3 regions of the Actinomadura sp. NPDC023710 genome follow, and region 2 is predicted to be linked to each of the others. Evidence: riboswitches for the same ligand, from Rfam matches in the RefSeq annotation. Region 2 holds a riboswitch; each other region holds the start of a gene.
What was found. Region 2 has a riboswitch for cyclic di-AMP ahead of AB0H37_RS27245 (NlpC/P60 family protein). Riboswitches for the same ligand answer to the same signal wherever they lie in the genome.
Positions count from the first base shown of each region.

Region 1 (5,107 bases), on a different contig from region 2:
ATCCTTGTAATAGATCTCCGTACCGTCATGGGTAGTGATCGTGCTCATGGCACCGGCTCCCTGTGAAAGGCGAGGCCGATACGGAACACCGTCGACCCCACCGGTCTCGTCGAGTCCGTAGAACACTCGGTCCTGATCCATGGCCCGCGACTTGCCACGCTGGGCATGGCTTCCCCCTCCCCTCGAAGGAGGAGCTCTTAACTTCAGAGGGGGGAAAGCCTGGCAGTAAGACGGTGAATTTCGCTTTACGTGCACTCTCTCCATGACCGGCGTGTCCTGCGTCCACCGGATCATCACCGACCTCGGCGTCGACGTGGCCCCGGCCGGCCTCTTCCTCGCCGAGTGCGCCGCCGGCGTGACGCCCGAGCCCGTCCAGGACGCCACCGGCGCGCCTCCGGCATGCGTGACATCCTCGGCGACATCGCCCGCTGGGCCGCGGGCGAGACCTTCGCCCTCGCCGCCGTCGCCGTGGGCCTCACCTGCGGGGGCGTCCTCGATGTCCCCATCGAGCCGGTCGGCCCCTCACGCTTCGCCGAGATCGGCGCCCTCGCCGCGGCGGTCAAGGCGCGCGAACCCGCCGCCGTCGCCACCGTGGTCGCCGGACCGGATGCCATCGGCCGCCACCGCCTCGTCCGTCCCGTCCACTCCTCGGGCTCCCTCGGAACGTCCTCGCAGGGCGCCCCGGTGGACACCGAGGTCGCGCGCGCCATGCTGGCCCAGGAACCTGACCGGCCTGCGCGGCCACGGCTCGCACCCGCTCCGCTCGCGTGCCCAGGGCACGCCTGGTTCAGGTTGGTGGCCGCCGAGACGTGACAGGCCCCACACCCCGGCTCGCTCGATGGAGGCCGCGTGGGGGTGCCGTGGATGGAGCACGACGTCCCGGAACTCCTCGAACCTGAGGTAGAAGACCTCTTCGACCTCGCGCCGGATGTTGTGCACGAGGCGTTCGACCTCTCGGAGCAGGGCTTGCTCGTACGCGAAGGAACGGCCGATCATGCCGTGTTCGTGGTATTCCCGGTATCCGGCAAAGGTGCGCACGCGGTCGATCCTCCGCTCGGCGTCCTCGGCCTGCCGGGCCCGAAACGTGACCTGAGCAGTCTGGAGAACAGATGTCCCACGACGAAGACCCACTCTGCGCCGTCTTCATGCCGGCTCTGGTGGTGATCCTGCATGCGGCTGAGCAGGAGAAGGGCGAGCCGCTGACGGAAGCGGAGGTGCTCGCCATCCGCGACGATGCGGTATGCATGACCGTCCCGCTCAGCGTCGCACACGACCTTGAGCGGTCTCGCGGGTACTCCGACACTCCGCCCGCAGACTGCTGGCATGAGTGGCTCTCCGTTCGGGAGCAGATCGCGGCCGAGTAGGTCGGGAGGAGAACAGGACGGGTCGGCAGGCGGGTGATATCGAGCCTCTGGCGAGTGCGGAGTTTGAAGGGCGGGCGGAACGGAGCGGATTACGGCGGTCCGGTGAGGCTGGTGCCGGTGTGGGCGGCTCGGCTGGCACGTTCGCCGCTCACGGTGGTGGCCTGGCGCGCCCGTGCTCCGTCCAGAACCCCGCGTTGCTCCTCCGACCCTGGCGTTGTTCACCGGCCCGCGTCCGGCATCGCCGTAGGCGGCGGGGGTTCCGCCTGCACGCTCAGGCCCGGTCGGCTCAGTTCCGCACCGATAGCTCAAAGATGACGAGCTGAGCGGTACGCAAATTCCAGGCACCGTTGGGCGGTCCGGTTGAGGGTGTCGCACCGAAAATCTTGGTCCAGCTTGACTGGACCGCAGCCCTTGCGTTGAGGGGGTTTTGTGAAGTCTTTGCAGGTCGACCAGGTCGTTGGGGCGTGCTTGACGAAATATGGGGCGGCTTGAACCTGTTGTGGCTCTGTGACCGACGGGGAAGCCCGTCCGGAGCGCCCGACCAGATCATGAAGGGCGCATCAAGTCCCTGATCATCAGGACGGCCGATCAAGGCACGTCCGCCGCCGAGTCCGCAGAGCGCCGATCACGGCCGAGCGGAGCCGGGGACCCACCGAAACACCGGGGTGAATCCGCACCCCCGCCGTGCGCGGGGTCGCGGTAGGGCCACTTCCATGCCCGAACCCGACAGCTAACCCGGTAGGCGGACTGGAAGAACTCAGGAGAACCTTTTCATGACCGCTCGTACTTTCGACCTGACCAAGCGCATGGGCACCCGCGTGGCCGCCGGAGCCGTCCTCTCCATGGCAGGTGTGTTCGGCTTCGCCTCCCTGGCCCCGTCCGCCCAGGCGGACACCAAGCCCGCGAACACCGCGCACGTTGCCGAGGTGTCCAAGGCCGACGCCAACGGCGCCAAGACCGGCGGCCAGAGCGCCAAGGCCGGCGCCTCCGCGCAGGACGTCATCAAGCTCGCCCGCACGCAGGTCGGCACCCACGAGGACGCCTCGGGCAACAGCAAGTTCAACAACTGGTACATCGGCTCGTCGCTGGGCGAGCTGAACGCCCACCGCATCGGTGCCGAGAGCGCCTCCGTCTACAAGGGCCAGTCCTGGTGCGACATGTTCGTGTCCTGGCTGGGCCAGCACACCGGCACCAAGGGCATGGGCGCCGACGCCTACACCGTCAGCCACGCCCAGTGGTTCAAGAAGACCGGCCGCTTCGGCGAGACCCCGAAGCCCGGCGCCGTGGTCTTCTTCGCCTGGAACGGCGGCGGCATCAAGGGTGTCGAACACGTCGGCATCGTCGTGAAGGACAACCACGACGGCACCATCAACACCATCGAGGGCAACACCGGTGACGCGGTGAAGAAGAAGGTCCGCGACACCTCCACCGTCGCCAGCTACGGCTACCCCGAGTACCGGTGAGCCCGGGCCGCTGAGCGGCCCCTTGCCCGCACCGTCCAGCGGTGCTCCCCCTCTCCACCCGCGCGATCACACCCACGTCGCGAGCACGCCCACGTGCCGTGCGCCGGATCCGTCATGCCCGAACGGCGAGTCCAGTCCCTCACGCCGAAGGCATGGCCCGGCGCCCGGCCCACCGAGCAAAGGATGAACATGCAGCAGCGAACCGCCCTTATCGGTACCGCCCTCGCGGGCATCCTGGTCGCGGGCGTGGCGGTCGAGGCCGCCCATGGGGCCCCGGCGGACAAGCCGATGGCGCACACGGTCACCGGGCAGCAGGTGACCGGGCACAAGGTCACTGGGCAGTTGGTGACCGGGCAGCAGGTGACCGGGCACAAGGTCACCGACCAGCTGGTGGCCGGGCACAAGGTCACCGACCAGGTGGTGGCCGGGCAGGCCGCCGGGCACAAGGTCACCGGGCGCAAGATCACCGGCCAGCAGGTGGCCGGGCAGCACGACGCGAAGGCCGCCCGCCACACCACCGGCAAGGCCGCTTCGAAGAGCCACGCCGTCCTGTCGGGCAGCACCACCGCGTCCTACTTCTGGGACGACGGCTCGGGCGTGAACGGCGACACCGGCGCCCCGGCGGGCGGCAAGCCGATGCAGAAGGGCCTGTTCGCCAGCCCGAGCTGGCCCATGCACACCAAGGTCAAGGTCACCTACAAGGGGCGCAGCGTCACCGGCTTCGTCGGGGACCGCGGGCCGGGCGAGCCGTCGCACCGCGGCGTCATGCTCGACCTCGACACCTACACCTTCCGCCACCTGGTGGACGGCAAGAAGCCGAACAGCAAGTACGACACGGGCACCTCGGCGGGCCACCTGAAGGGCGTCAAGTACGAGGTCCTGTCCTGGGGCCACGGCATCGGCAAGAAGGGCGCCCCGAAGCCCCTCGGCTGACCAAGCCCGTCCAGGTGATCCCCTCCTGGCCGCCCCGAGCCGCATCACAGACCCCGCTCCCGTCCTCGGACGAGAGCGGGGTCCGTCACGTCCGGGGCAGAAATGCAGGGCAGCGACGTCGTTGTCGGCGGACTGTCGCGGTGCCGCCGTCTGTGATCGTCCAGCTCCAGTAGCGACCCCAGAAAGGGACCGGTGATCGATCGGGCCCCCTCATGGACGGTGTCCGCCAGGAGGCTGACCACGCCGAAGACCATGACGAACCCCGTGGCGACAACGCCGCAGCCTGAGCTCCCTTGCCGTCGACCGAGCACGCGTCGATTTCAACGTCAAGGGTGACTTCTCCGGCGGGCTGGTGCTGATTACCGTCTCTGGCGAACGTTGAAGACGGCCCCGCCGAGGCCCACCGAGTCGGGTCGGGGTGCTGGGCGCTCGACTCGACACGGCTCAATGCTGACTGGGCTGGAGGACATGACGGAAGCCTCATCGCGGGCTCGTCGGTTGTTTCTGGGCGGGCAGTCGGTGTCTTTGCTCGGTGACGGCTGCGCGGTGCTCGCTGTGCCGCTGCTGGTCCTGCAGTTGACCCGTGACCCGTTGGCGGCGGGTCTGGCGGCCGCGCCGCGCGGGATCGGCTACCTGCTGGTCGGACTGCCCGCGGGGCCGGTCGTGGACCGGCTGAATCCGTGGAGGGTGCTGGTCGCCATGGATGTGCTCCGCGCCGGGGTTTTCGTGATCCTTCCCGCGTTGGTGTGGCTGGGGGCCGCCCCGCTTGGGGTCGTGCTGGCACTGGCGTTCGTGGGCGGGGCCGCCACGGTGTTCTTCGACGCCGCGTTGACCGTCGCCGTGAAGGACCTGTTCCCGGCCGAGGGGTTGCTGACGGCCAACTCGGTGTTGGAGAGCGCCGGCCGGACGTCGCAGATGGTCGGCCCGGCCATCGTCGCTCTGCTCGCCACCTGGATCGGTGTCGAAACCGCATTACTGATCAACGCGGCGACCTTCGCGGTGTCGCTGGCCACCCTGGTGCCGCTGCTGATCGAGGTGAGGGCGGGGCGGACGCGGGGCGATGACGCCCGGGATGCGCGGTCGGCCGGTCTTCTGGCGCCCGGCAGAGCCGACCGGGCCCGGGTGACACCGAGGTCGGCCCGCCTGATTCTCCGCGGGCTCGGTGAGGATCTGTGGGAGGGCCTGCGGTTCATCGTCGGCTTTCGTCCGCTGCTGGCCCTCACCATCGTTCAGACCCTGGTCAACCTGTGCCTGGCGGTGGACACCCTGATCGTCTATTTCGCCCGCATGCAGTTGGGCCTTCCGACGCCGCTGGTCGCCGCCGTGATCACGGCGGGCGGGTTCGGC
Region 1 covers NZ_JBFAGB010000013.1:74,081-79,187, forward strand. The annotation lists gene AB0H37_RS17035 (alpha/beta hydrolase) at 1-48, opposite strand, end outside; gene AB0H37_RS17040 (hypothetical protein) at 400-813, shown strand; gene AB0H37_RS17045 (hypothetical protein) at 865-1,164, shown strand; gene AB0H37_RS17050 (hypothetical protein) at 1,146-1,364, shown strand; cyclic di-AMP (ydaO/yuaA leader) riboswitch at 1,974-2,123, shown strand; gene AB0H37_RS17055 (CHAP domain-containing protein) at 2,138-2,827, shown strand; gene AB0H37_RS17060 (hypothetical protein) at 3,017-3,760, shown strand; gene AB0H37_RS17065 (MFS transporter) at 4,139-5,107, shown strand, end outside.
Region 1: it holds a riboswitch for cyclic di-AMP, as region 2 does, so the genes downstream of both, AB0H37_RS17055 (CHAP domain-containing protein) here and AB0H37_RS27245 (NlpC/P60 family protein) in region 2, are expected to answer to the same signal.

Region 2 (5,107 bases):
GGCGGGCGCGGCCCGGCGACAATGGCGGCATGCCGGACGACACCCCACCGCGCGTGCTCAGGCTGCCCCAGGCGCCCGACGCGATCGAGCTGCGCCATCTGCGCGCGTTCGTCGCCGTCGCCGAGGAGCTGAACTTCGGCCGCGCCGCCGGGCGCCTGTACCTGTCGCAGCCCGCGCTGAGCCGCCAGATCCAGGGCCTGGAACGCCTGGTCGGCTGCGACCTGCTGAACCGCTCGACGCACCGGGTGGAGCTGACCCTCGCCGGCGAGGCCCTGCTCGACCGGGCGAGGACCCTGCTGGCCGGCGTGGACGACGCGATCGCGACCACCCGCTCGATCGGCGGCGAGGCGTCCGGCCGCGCGGGCAGGCTGTGGCAGCCGATCGCCGACCGCAACCGCCTCGGCGGCGACCTCGGGGAGATGGGTTCCGAGTACGAGACCATGCTCGCCGGGTTCGAGCCGCCGCCGGGGGTCGCGGTCAGGCCGGTGAAGGCGGGCGGCGTCCCGGCCCTGCGGCTGGCGCCGCCGGACGCCTCACCGTCGCGCGTCCTCCACCTGCACGGGGGCGGCTTCGTGATGGGCTCGGCGTACGGGTACCGGCCCCTGGCGGGGGCGCTCGCGGCGGCCGCCGGGTGCGAGGTGGTCGTCCCGGACTACCGGCTCGCGCCGGAGTTCCCCTTCCCGGCGGCCCTGGACGACGCGGCGGGCGCCTACCTCTGGCTGCTCGAAACGACACCGCCCGAGCAGATCGTGATCGCCGCCGACTCCTCGGGGGCGAGCCTGGCCCTGTCCCTGCTGCTCGCGCTGAAGGACCGGCGCCTCCCCCTGCCCGGCGGCGCCGCCCTGTTCTGCCCGTGGATCGACCTGGCCTGCACGGTCCTCGAAGAGGAGCCGGCCGGCCCCCAGCCCGTGGTGACCGGCCGCGTGATGCGCCAGTGCGTCGAGCACTACCTCGCGGGGCACACCCTGGACGACCCGCTGGTGAACCCGCTGGCCCGCCCGGACCACCTGCGGGGCCTGCCGCCCCTGCTGGTCCAGGCGGGCACGGGCGACCACCTCGTCGGCCAGGCCCGCCGCCTGGCGGAGGAGGCCTGCGAGCAGGACGTGGACGCGCGCCTGGAGCTCTACCCGGTGGCCACCCACGGCTTCCACCTCTTCTGGACGTTCCTCCCAGAGGCGGCCCGAGCCCTGGACCAGGCAGGACGCTTCATCCGCGACGTCACCACGCCGTCCGCCCAACACCGAACGGGCTCCTGAAGAGGGCCGCTCCTGGCCGGCGCCGGGCGATCGTCACCGCTTCAGCAGGGTCCGCATCGTGGCGATCTCGGCGGTCTGGGAGGAGACGATGTTCCCGGCCAACTGCTGGGCGGGCGGGAACTGCCCGGACGACCGTTCGATCCCGGCCATCGCCACGGCGCCCTCGTGATGCTCGATCATCATCTTCAGGAACGCCTTGTCGAACGCCTCGCCCCTGGCCGCCCCCAGCTCCTTCATGTCCTTCTCGCTCATCATGCCGTCCGTGCCGCCGTGGTGCATGCCGCCCATGCCGCCCGGCGGGGGAACCGGGGCGTCCCAGCTCTTCAGCCACGCGCCGAGCTGCTGGATCTCCGGTGCCTGCGCCTTCTTGATGTCGGCGGCCAGGGCCTTCACCTGCGCCGACGAGGCGCGGGTGGCGGCGAGGCCGGCCATCTCGATCGCCTGCCGGTGATGCGGGATCATCATCTGGGCGAACATGACGTCCTGGCCGTTGTGCGGTCCGGCCTGCCCGCCGCCCGGCGACGCCGAGTGGCCTGGCATGGAGTGAGAGGGCATGGGGTGGCCCGTCGAGCCGCCGTTGTCGTCGCCGTCGCCACAGGCGGCCAGCGCGATCGCCAGGGCCGGGACGGTGAGGAGCGCGAACGCTCGCTTCATGGTGGTGAGCCTTCCGTGTCGAGTGCTGTGATCGGTGGTCGGCGGCGGCGCCCGCTCTCGGGCGCCGCTGGACCTGTCACAGCCTCAGCACGCTCAATCGGTGCAGGGACGGTCTCGGCGGCGGCCGTCCGACCAGCAGGATCCGGGTCCGTGTCAGCCTCGACACGGCCACCGGCGGTGTCCTCCGCAGGCACAGCGTGAGAAGAGCCGTGACGAGCACGAGCAGCGTCAGCATGGCCAGGCAGACCTGGCCGCCGGGATGGTCCGAGTGGCGGTCGGAGTGATGGTCGCCGGACCGGTCGCCCTGGGGCGGGCGGTGCCCCGTCACCGCTCCGGTGACGGGGGCCGCGTGCCCGGCGGCCATGGACGGCAGCGGAACGCCGCTCATCTCGACCGGGCTCGACGTGGCTTGGAAGCCGTGCATCGCCAGCAGACCGAGAAGCACGAACAGGCCGGACGCAAGCCGGAGGACGTCGCGGCGCAACGACCGCCTCAGCCGTCCCGCCCGCCGTCCGGTGTTCGCGCCGTCCCGTCCAGGGCGGCCGCCGACGTGCGTTCTCATCCCGGAGACCTGGGTGGCGAAGGGTGATCGGCCGTCGGCGGCCGGGCGCCGGGCAGCATCTCGGGGGTCAGGCGACATCTCGGGGGTCAGGCGACACGGACTCCGCCGGCGAACGGGCGGCCGGCGAGGGGGGCGATCTTGACGACGTCGCCGGTCTGCGGCGCGTGGACCATGTTGCCGTTGCCGATGTACATGCCCATGTGGTGCAGGTCGCTGTGGAAGAACACCAGGTCGCCGGGCTTGAGCTGGCTCATGCTCACGTGGGTCCCGGCGTTGTACTGGCTGCCGGTGTAGTGGCCGAGGGTGATGCCGACCTGCGCGTAGGCGTACAGGGTCAGGCCGGAGCAGTCGAAGCCCTTGATGTTGGCGCCCTGCGCGGTGCCGTAGCTCGGGCCGGACGCGGTGCCGCCGCCCCAGGAGTAGGGCACGCCCTGCTGGGCCAGGGCGGCCCGGACGGCCGTCATCGCCTTGGCCGAGGCTCCGCCGGAGCTGAGGTTGGGGATGGAGCCGGGCCGCGCGCCCGCGGTCTTGAAGGTGCCGAGCTGCTTCTCGACCTTCTTGAGCTTGACCTGGAGTTCCCGGCGCTTCTTCTTCGCCTCGCCGGTGAGCGCGCGCACCTGGGCGGCGCGCTGCTCGGCGGCCTTGCGGGACCGGTCGGCGCCCTGCATCACCTGGAGCATCTGCGTGATGCGGGTGTCGTTCTGCTTGGCGAAGTAGTTGAGGGTGGCCGACTGGTCCAGGACGGCCTGCGGGTCGGAGGACGAGGCGAAGGTGATGGCCGGGTCCGCCGGGCCGTTCTTGTAGCTGTCCGCGGCGATCTTCGCCATGCGTTCGCGTGCCTCGTCCAATGCCTGCTTCTGGCGCAGGGCGCTGCCCTTGGCGAGTTTCGCGGCGTGCTCGGCCTGCTTGAGGCGTTCGCGCAGGCCGTTGTACTGCTCGCTGAGCTTCTCGGCCTCGTCGGCGAGCTTCTCCTGTTGCGCGGTCAGTTGCTTGCGCGTCGGCTTGGGCTCGGCGTGGGCGGGCGCGGGCGCGAGGAGCCCGGCGGACAGCGCGAGGGCGGCCGTCCATGCCGTGCCGGTGCGGATCCTGCGGCGGGCTGTCGTTCGGGGGCCGGCAGCTCGTCGCTGCATGCGGTGTCCTCTCCTGTACCGCCTACCGGGTCAGCTGACGGGTTCGGGCCGGAGTCGCCCTACCGTCCTGGTGGGACGGATTCACCCCTGAAGATCGGGTCCCCGGTTCCCCGGACGGAGCCGTCCGCGGGATTCGGCGCGGTCGCCGGCCGTCCCCGGCGGGGACGTCGGACCGTGACCTCCTACGGAGCGTAGGAGGTTTACGGTCGGTTCGCCACCGAAGCGGAGGATTTCCCCAAAAGCCACATACCGCCTCAGCACGTCGCGGCGAGCTCGGCGATCGCCACGGCCCCGGCCAGGAGCGGCGCGGCCACCGCCGCCACCACGAAGAGACCCGCCGCGAGCCGGACGGCGCGCCGCGGCCTCGCCCGAGCGGCGCCCTCCAACCGCAGCACCCGCTCCATCAGCGCACCGGCGGCCAGCGCGCCCGCGGCCCCGAGCGCCCCCGCGACGGCGGGCGCCGCCGAAAGCCGGCACAGCGCGCCGACCAGCGGCTGCGTGCCGTGGGCGCGGACCGCGGCGTCGTCCGCGGCCATCTCCAGCAGCAGCGGCAGCCGCGCCTTCGCGCGCCGGACGGTCGGCAGCCACGGCAGCATGGCGTGGACCAGGTCAACGGCCAGCAGGAGCACGTGGTGGCGCTGGCGCAGGTGCGCCCGCTCATGCGCCAGGACGGCGCCGAGCTCTTCGGCGCTGAGCACCTGCTGGGCCCCGGTGCTGACCACGATCGCGCGGTGCCGGGACGGCAGCGAGTACGCCACGGCCACGGGGTGGTCGAGGACGAGGACGTCCGGGTGGCGGCGGTCCTCGCGGGCGACCAGCCGCAGCATCTCCCGGTGCCGCCGGCGGTGGCGCACGGCCCGGCCGAGCCTCGGCAGGCCGCGGGCGAGCACGGCGGTGCAGGCCGCGACGAGGACGGCGGTCGCGACGGCCGCGGCGGCGGTGGCGATCCGGCCGTGGTGGGGCAGGCAGTCGCGCAGCCGGGACAGGAATCCGTGGCCCGGGCCCGGCGGCGCGAGCAGCGCCGCCGCCGCGATCCCCGCCGCGGCGATGCACGTTCCGGCGAGAGCGGCCGCCCAGCAGGCGACGGCCGTCCCGGGGCCGACGGCCGAGCGCCTGAGGAGATCCAGAACGGGCCCCGCCGCGCACCCCAGCACGACCACCGAAACGACCAGGCCGGTCACCAGGACGATCACGCGGTCACGCGTCCTCGCCGGCGGTCCGCCGCCGCAGGGCGTCCAGGAGGTGCCGGGCGTCCTCCGGCGGGACGCTCTCGGCGAACCTCACCAGGATGGCGCCGTGGTCCGCGGCCTCGCTCAACGCGTCCAGCATCAGCTCGACCGCGTACTCCTCCCGCGGCCGCGTCGGGCCGTAGCGGAAGGCCGGGCCGTCCTGCGTGCGCCGGAGGAGGCCCTTCTGCGCCAGGCGTTCGGCCACGGTCTGCACGGTGTTGTAGGCCAGCGCCTTCTCCGCGTCCTCGTTCAGCTCGGCCAGCAGTTCACGGACCC
Region 2 covers NZ_JBFAGB010000025.1:106,590-111,696, reverse strand. The annotation lists gene AB0H37_RS27260 (alpha/beta hydrolase fold domain-containing protein) at 30-1,256, shown strand; gene AB0H37_RS27255 (DUF305 domain-containing protein) at 1,290-1,910, opposite strand; gene AB0H37_RS27250 (DUF6153 family protein) at 1,987-2,472, opposite strand; gene AB0H37_RS27245 (NlpC/P60 family protein) at 2,559-3,602, opposite strand; cyclic di-AMP (ydaO/yuaA leader) riboswitch at 3,606-3,751, opposite strand; gene AB0H37_RS27240 (M56 family metallopeptidase) at 3,857-4,795, opposite strand; gene AB0H37_RS27235 (BlaI/MecI/CopY family transcriptional regulator) at 4,800-5,107, opposite strand, start outside.

Region 3 (5,107 bases), on a different contig from region 2:
CGACACGGTCGCCTCCGGCCCCGGCGACATGTTCAGCGTGATGCGCGCCGCCTACGTCCTCGAACGGGGACGCCCGGACGGCGCCGGCCTCGGCTTCACCACAGCCGACGCCCTGCGGACGGCCACGATCGAGGGCGCCGAGGTCGCGGGGCTCGCGGACGTCACCGGATCGCTGACCCCGGGCAAGCAGGCCGACCTCCTCGTCCTGCGCACCGACACCTTCGGCCTCGCGGCGGCCCACGACCCCATCGCGGCCGTGGTCCTGGCGGCGGACACCCGCAACGTCGACACCGTCCTGGTCGGCGGACGGGTGGTCAAGCGCGGGGGAGTGCTGCGCGGACACGACGTCCCCGCCCTCCTGGCGCGCCTGTCGGACTCCGCCGCGCATGTGACGGCGGCCTGAACCGCGGGAATCGTCGGCCCCGCGTGGCATGCTGATCGGCGTGGAGTCCGAGATCACGATCCGCGTCGCCGACGAGCTGCTGATGTTCCTGCCCGCCACCCGGCGGGAGTCCCCGGCGCGGGTGCCCTACGACGGAACCTCGACGCTGGGGCACCTCGTGGAGTCGCTGGGCGTGCCGCTGCCCGAGGCGGGCCCGATGACCGCCGACGGCGAGCCCGCAGGCCCCGCCACCCGTCCGGAAGCCGGGGCCGAGGTCCGCGTGGCGGCGGTGCCGCGCCCCCAGCCCGTGCCGCTGGAGCCGGGCCAGGTCGCCCCCCGCTTCCTCCTCGACGTGCACCTCGGCACGCTGGCCCGGCGCATGCGCCTGCTCGGCCTCGACACCGCCTACCACAACGACATGGACGACCCGGCGCTCGTCGTCCAGGCCAACGAGGAGCGCCGCGTCCTGCTCACCCAGGACCGCGGCCTCCTGCGCCGCCGCGCCCTGTGGTTCGGCGCCTACGTCCGCGGCTCGCGGCCGGACGACCAGCTCCGCGACCTGCTCGACCGTTTCGCGCCCGTCCTGCGGCCGTGGACGCGCTGCACCGCCTGCAACGGCGAGCTCGTCCCGGTCGACAAGGAGGAGGTCGAGCGCGAGCTGCGGGCTGGCACGCGCCGCAGCTACGACGTCTACGGCCGCTGCGCCGGGTGCGGGCAGGTCTACTGGCGCGGGGCACACGGCGACCACCTTGAGGAGATCGTCCGCGACGCGACGCGTCTGGTCGACTCCCTCCGGGGGAACGGAACCGGACGGACCGGCGCCGCGGTCTGATCACGAAGACGGAGAGGAGCTGGTCGCGATCGATCTCGTGGTGGTGGTGGGGGCGGCGATCCTCGCGGACGGGCGGCTGCTGGCCGCCCAGCGCGCCGAGCCGCCGCACATGGCGGGCGGCTGGGAGCTCCCCGGCGGCAAGGTCGACCCCGGAGAGTCGGACGAGGACGCCCTGGTACGCGAGTGCCACGAGGAACTGGCCGTGAAGGTGCGCCTCGTCCGCCGCGTCGGCGGCGACTGGCGCCTGAGCGAGCGCGCCGTCCTGCGCGTCTGGACGGCCGAGCTGGTAGAAGGCGAGCCCCAGCCTCTAGAACACCTGGAACTCCGCTGGCTGACCCCGCCCGAGCTCTACGACGTCGACTGGCTCCCCGGCGACCGCCCAGTGATAGACCTCCTGGCCGCCCAGGGCCTCACCTAGAACCTCCTGAACCCGGGCCCGCCCCGCGGGGATCCACCCGGGCGCCCAAGCCCGAACGCGCCGACCCTGGCCACGGCCGAAACCAAGCAACAACCTGAAGGACCGCGATCGCGTCCGGAGGCAGGTTCGAGCGAAGCGTGAATCTGATCGAGATCGGCCGAGCACCCAAGCCGTTCACGACCGACCTCAGCCGCCACAGCAACCCCGCAACAACCCCAAGGGCCGCGATCGCGTCCGAAGGCAGGTTCAAGCGAAGCGAGAACCTGATCGCGCAGCGAGCCGCAAGGCGAGACGAAGCGATGCCAGCGATCGCCCGCGTTTATCGACGATGGAGGGCCGCCAGGCCCGAAGGAGGAGAAAAACGCTAAGAAATACGGTTCGCGCCTGCGAAGTCGGAGCGGTCGGAGAGTTTGGAGATTTTGACCACATCGCCGGTCTGGGGGGCGTGGAGGTACTTGCCGTCGCCCAGGTAGATGCCCATGTGGTGCAGGTTGCCGCCGAAGTACACGAGGTCGCCGGAGCGGAGCGCGCCGCGCGAGACCTTCGTTCCCATGGCGAACAGGTCGCCGGTGTAGTGCGGGAGGCCGGGCTTGCCGACCTGGCCGTAAGCCCAGACGACGAGGCCGGAGCAGTCGAAGCTGCTCGGTCCGGCGGCGGCCCACACGTACGGGGAGCCGAGCTTGGTGAGCGCCTTGCGGGCCATCTTCGCGGGCAGGCCGGAGCCCTTGACGGTGGCGCTGAGGCCGGTGCGCGGGTCGCTCGCGTGGGTGGTGGTCAGCTTGTCGAGGCGCTTCATCACCTCGGAGACCTTGGTCCTGGCCGCCTCGCGCGCCTTCTTGGCGTCGTCCCAGGCCTTCTTGACCTGCGCGGTCTTCGCCTTCGCGGTGCGCTCCGCGGCGTCGGCCTGGTCGATCTGCTTCTTCAGGGCGAGGACGGCGGTGGCCTGGCTCTGCGCGAGGTAGGCGCGGTCGGACAGCCCCTCGGGGGAGGCGCCGGAGCCGAAGAGGACGTCGGGGCTGCCGGCCATGTAGTTCGCGGCGGCCAGGGCGCCGAGCCGCCGGCGGGCGGGCTCGGCGAGGGCGCGGAGCCGCTCGGCCTCCTTGGTGGCGTCCTGCTCGGCCTTGCGGGCCTTGTTGAACTCCACACGGGCCTTGTTGAACTTCTCCGTGAGGATCTCGGCCTCTTCGTTCAGCGCGTCGAGGCTCTTGCGCAGGCCCTTCTCGGTCGTCGGCGTGGGGCTCGGAGCCGACGGCGCGGAGGCGGGCCGGAACGGCTGCGCGGCGTGGGCGAGGTTCGGCGCGGTGGCGCCGAGGCCGATCAGGAGCAGGGTGGCGGTGGCGGTGGGCAGAACGCGACGCCGCCGGTGGGAATCCGGAGCCAAGCCGGTGTTCTCCTCTCCTCGTACGCCTACCGGGTTAGCTGACGGGTTCGGGCCGGAGTCGCCCTACGACGAGCGTCGATTCACCCCGAGGGTGGTGGGTCCCCGGTTCTCCCGCGGGAGATTCGGCGTTCCGGCCGCAGTCCCGGGGGGTGGGACTCCGGACGACCGGATCTCGGGCAGATTACAAAGGATGCGCAAAGTTGGCCAATCGAGGCCCGTGCGACCGGTGGGACGAACGGCTCGGAGTGGGTGGTACGCCCGGCCAAGTAGAATGGGTACTGCCGCGTGTCTGCGGTGACTCCCGAACTCTCACGCAAGGCGAACCCGCATGCCCATCTCCACGCGCGACGACCTCCGTAACGTTGCGATCGTCGCCCACGTCGACCATGGCAAGACGACGCTGGTCGACGCCATGCTCTGGCAGTCCGGCGCCTTCCGCGAGAACCAGGACGTCGACGACCGGGTGCTCGACTCCAACGACCTGGAGCGCGAGAAGGGGATCACCATCCTCGCGAAGAACACCGCGGTCCTGCACAACGGGCTGACCATCAACATCATCGACACTCCGGGGCACGCCGACTTCGGCGGCGAGGTCGAGCGCGGCCTGTCCATGGTGGACGGCGTCGTGCTCCTGGTGGACGCCAGCGAGGGCCCGCTCCCGCAGACCCGGTTCGTGCTGCGCAAGGCGCTCGAGGCGCGGCTGCCGGTGATCCTTGTCGTGAACAAGACCGACCGTCCCGACGCGCGCATCGACGAGGTCGTGGACGAGACCTACGAGCTCTTCATGGACCTCGACGCCGACGAGGAGCAGATCGACTTCCCGATCGTGTTCGCGTCCGGCCGCGCCGGGCGGGCCTCGCTCGACAAGCCCGCGGACGGCACGATGCCCGGCAGCGACGACCTGGAGCCGCTGTTCAAGGTCATCACCGAGACGATCCCCGCGCCGGCCTACGACCCGGACGCCCCGCTCCAGGCGCACGTGACGAACCTGGACGCCTCCAGCTACCTCGGCCGGATCGCGCTGTGCCGGGTGCACGCCGGCACGATCAAGAAGGGCCAGCAGGTCGCCTGGTGCCGGCACGACGGCAGCGTCGACCGGGTGAAGATCACCGAGCTGCTGATGACGGAGGCGCTCACCCGCAAGCCCGCGGACGACGCCGGGCCCGGCGACATCATCGCCATCGCCGGCATCCCCGACATCATGATCGGCGACACCATCGCCGATCCGGAGGACCCGCGCCCGCTGCCGCTGATCACGGTGGACGAGCCCGCGATCTCCATGACGATCGGCACCAACACCGGGCCGATGGCGGGCCGCGAGAAGGGCACCAAGGTCACCGCCCGGATGGTCAAGGACCGGCTCGAACGCGAGCTCGTCGGCAACGTGTCGATCCGGGTGCTGCCGACCGAGCGTCCCGACGCCTGGGAGGTGCAGGGCCGCGGCGAGCTCGCCCTGGCGATCCTGGTGGAGAACATGCGCCGCGAGGGCTACGAGCTGACCGTCGGCAAGCCGCAGGTCGTCACGCGGGAGATCGACGGCAGGAAGCACGAGCCGGTCGAGCGGCTCACCGTCGACATCCCCGAGGAGTACCTCGGCGCGGTCACGCAGCTGATGGCGGTCCGCAAGGGCCGCATGGAGCACATGACCAACCACGGCACCGGCTGGATCCGGATGGAGTTCCTCGTCCCGGCCCGCGCCCTGATCGGGTTCCGCACCGAGTTCATGACCGAGACGCGCGGCACCGGCATGGCGCACCACGTCTTCGAGGACTACGAGCCCTGGTTCGGTGAGCTGCGCACCCGTCCCTCGGGTTCGCTCGTGGCCGACCGGTCCGGCGCCGCCACCGCCTACGCGATCACCAACCTCCAGGAGCGCGGGACGTTCTTCGTCGGCCCGACCACCGAGGTGTACGAGGGCATGATCGTGGGGGAGAACTCCCGCGCCGACGACATGGACGTCAACATCACCAAGGAGAAGAAGCTCACGAACATGCGGTCGTCCACCGGCGACGAGCTGGAGCGGCTCACCCCGCCCCGTCTCCTGTCGCTGGAGGAGGCCCTGGAGTTCTGCCGCGAGGACGAGTGCGTCGAGGT
Region 3 covers NZ_JBFAGB010000044.1:203-5,309, reverse strand. The annotation lists gene AB0H37_RS36720 (amidohydrolase family protein) at 1-403, shown strand, start outside; gene AB0H37_RS36715 (Mut7-C RNAse domain-containing protein) at 432-1,214, shown strand; gene AB0H37_RS36710 ((deoxy)nucleoside triphosphate pyrophosphohydrolase) at 1,243-1,632, shown strand; gene AB0H37_RS36705 (C40 family peptidase) at 1,997-3,013, opposite strand; cyclic di-AMP (ydaO/yuaA leader) riboswitch at 3,021-3,151, opposite strand; gene typA (translational GTPase TypA) at 3,342-5,107, shown strand, end outside.
Region 3: it holds a riboswitch for cyclic di-AMP, as region 2 does, so the genes downstream of both, AB0H37_RS36705 (C40 family peptidase) here and AB0H37_RS27245 (NlpC/P60 family protein) in region 2, are expected to answer to the same signal.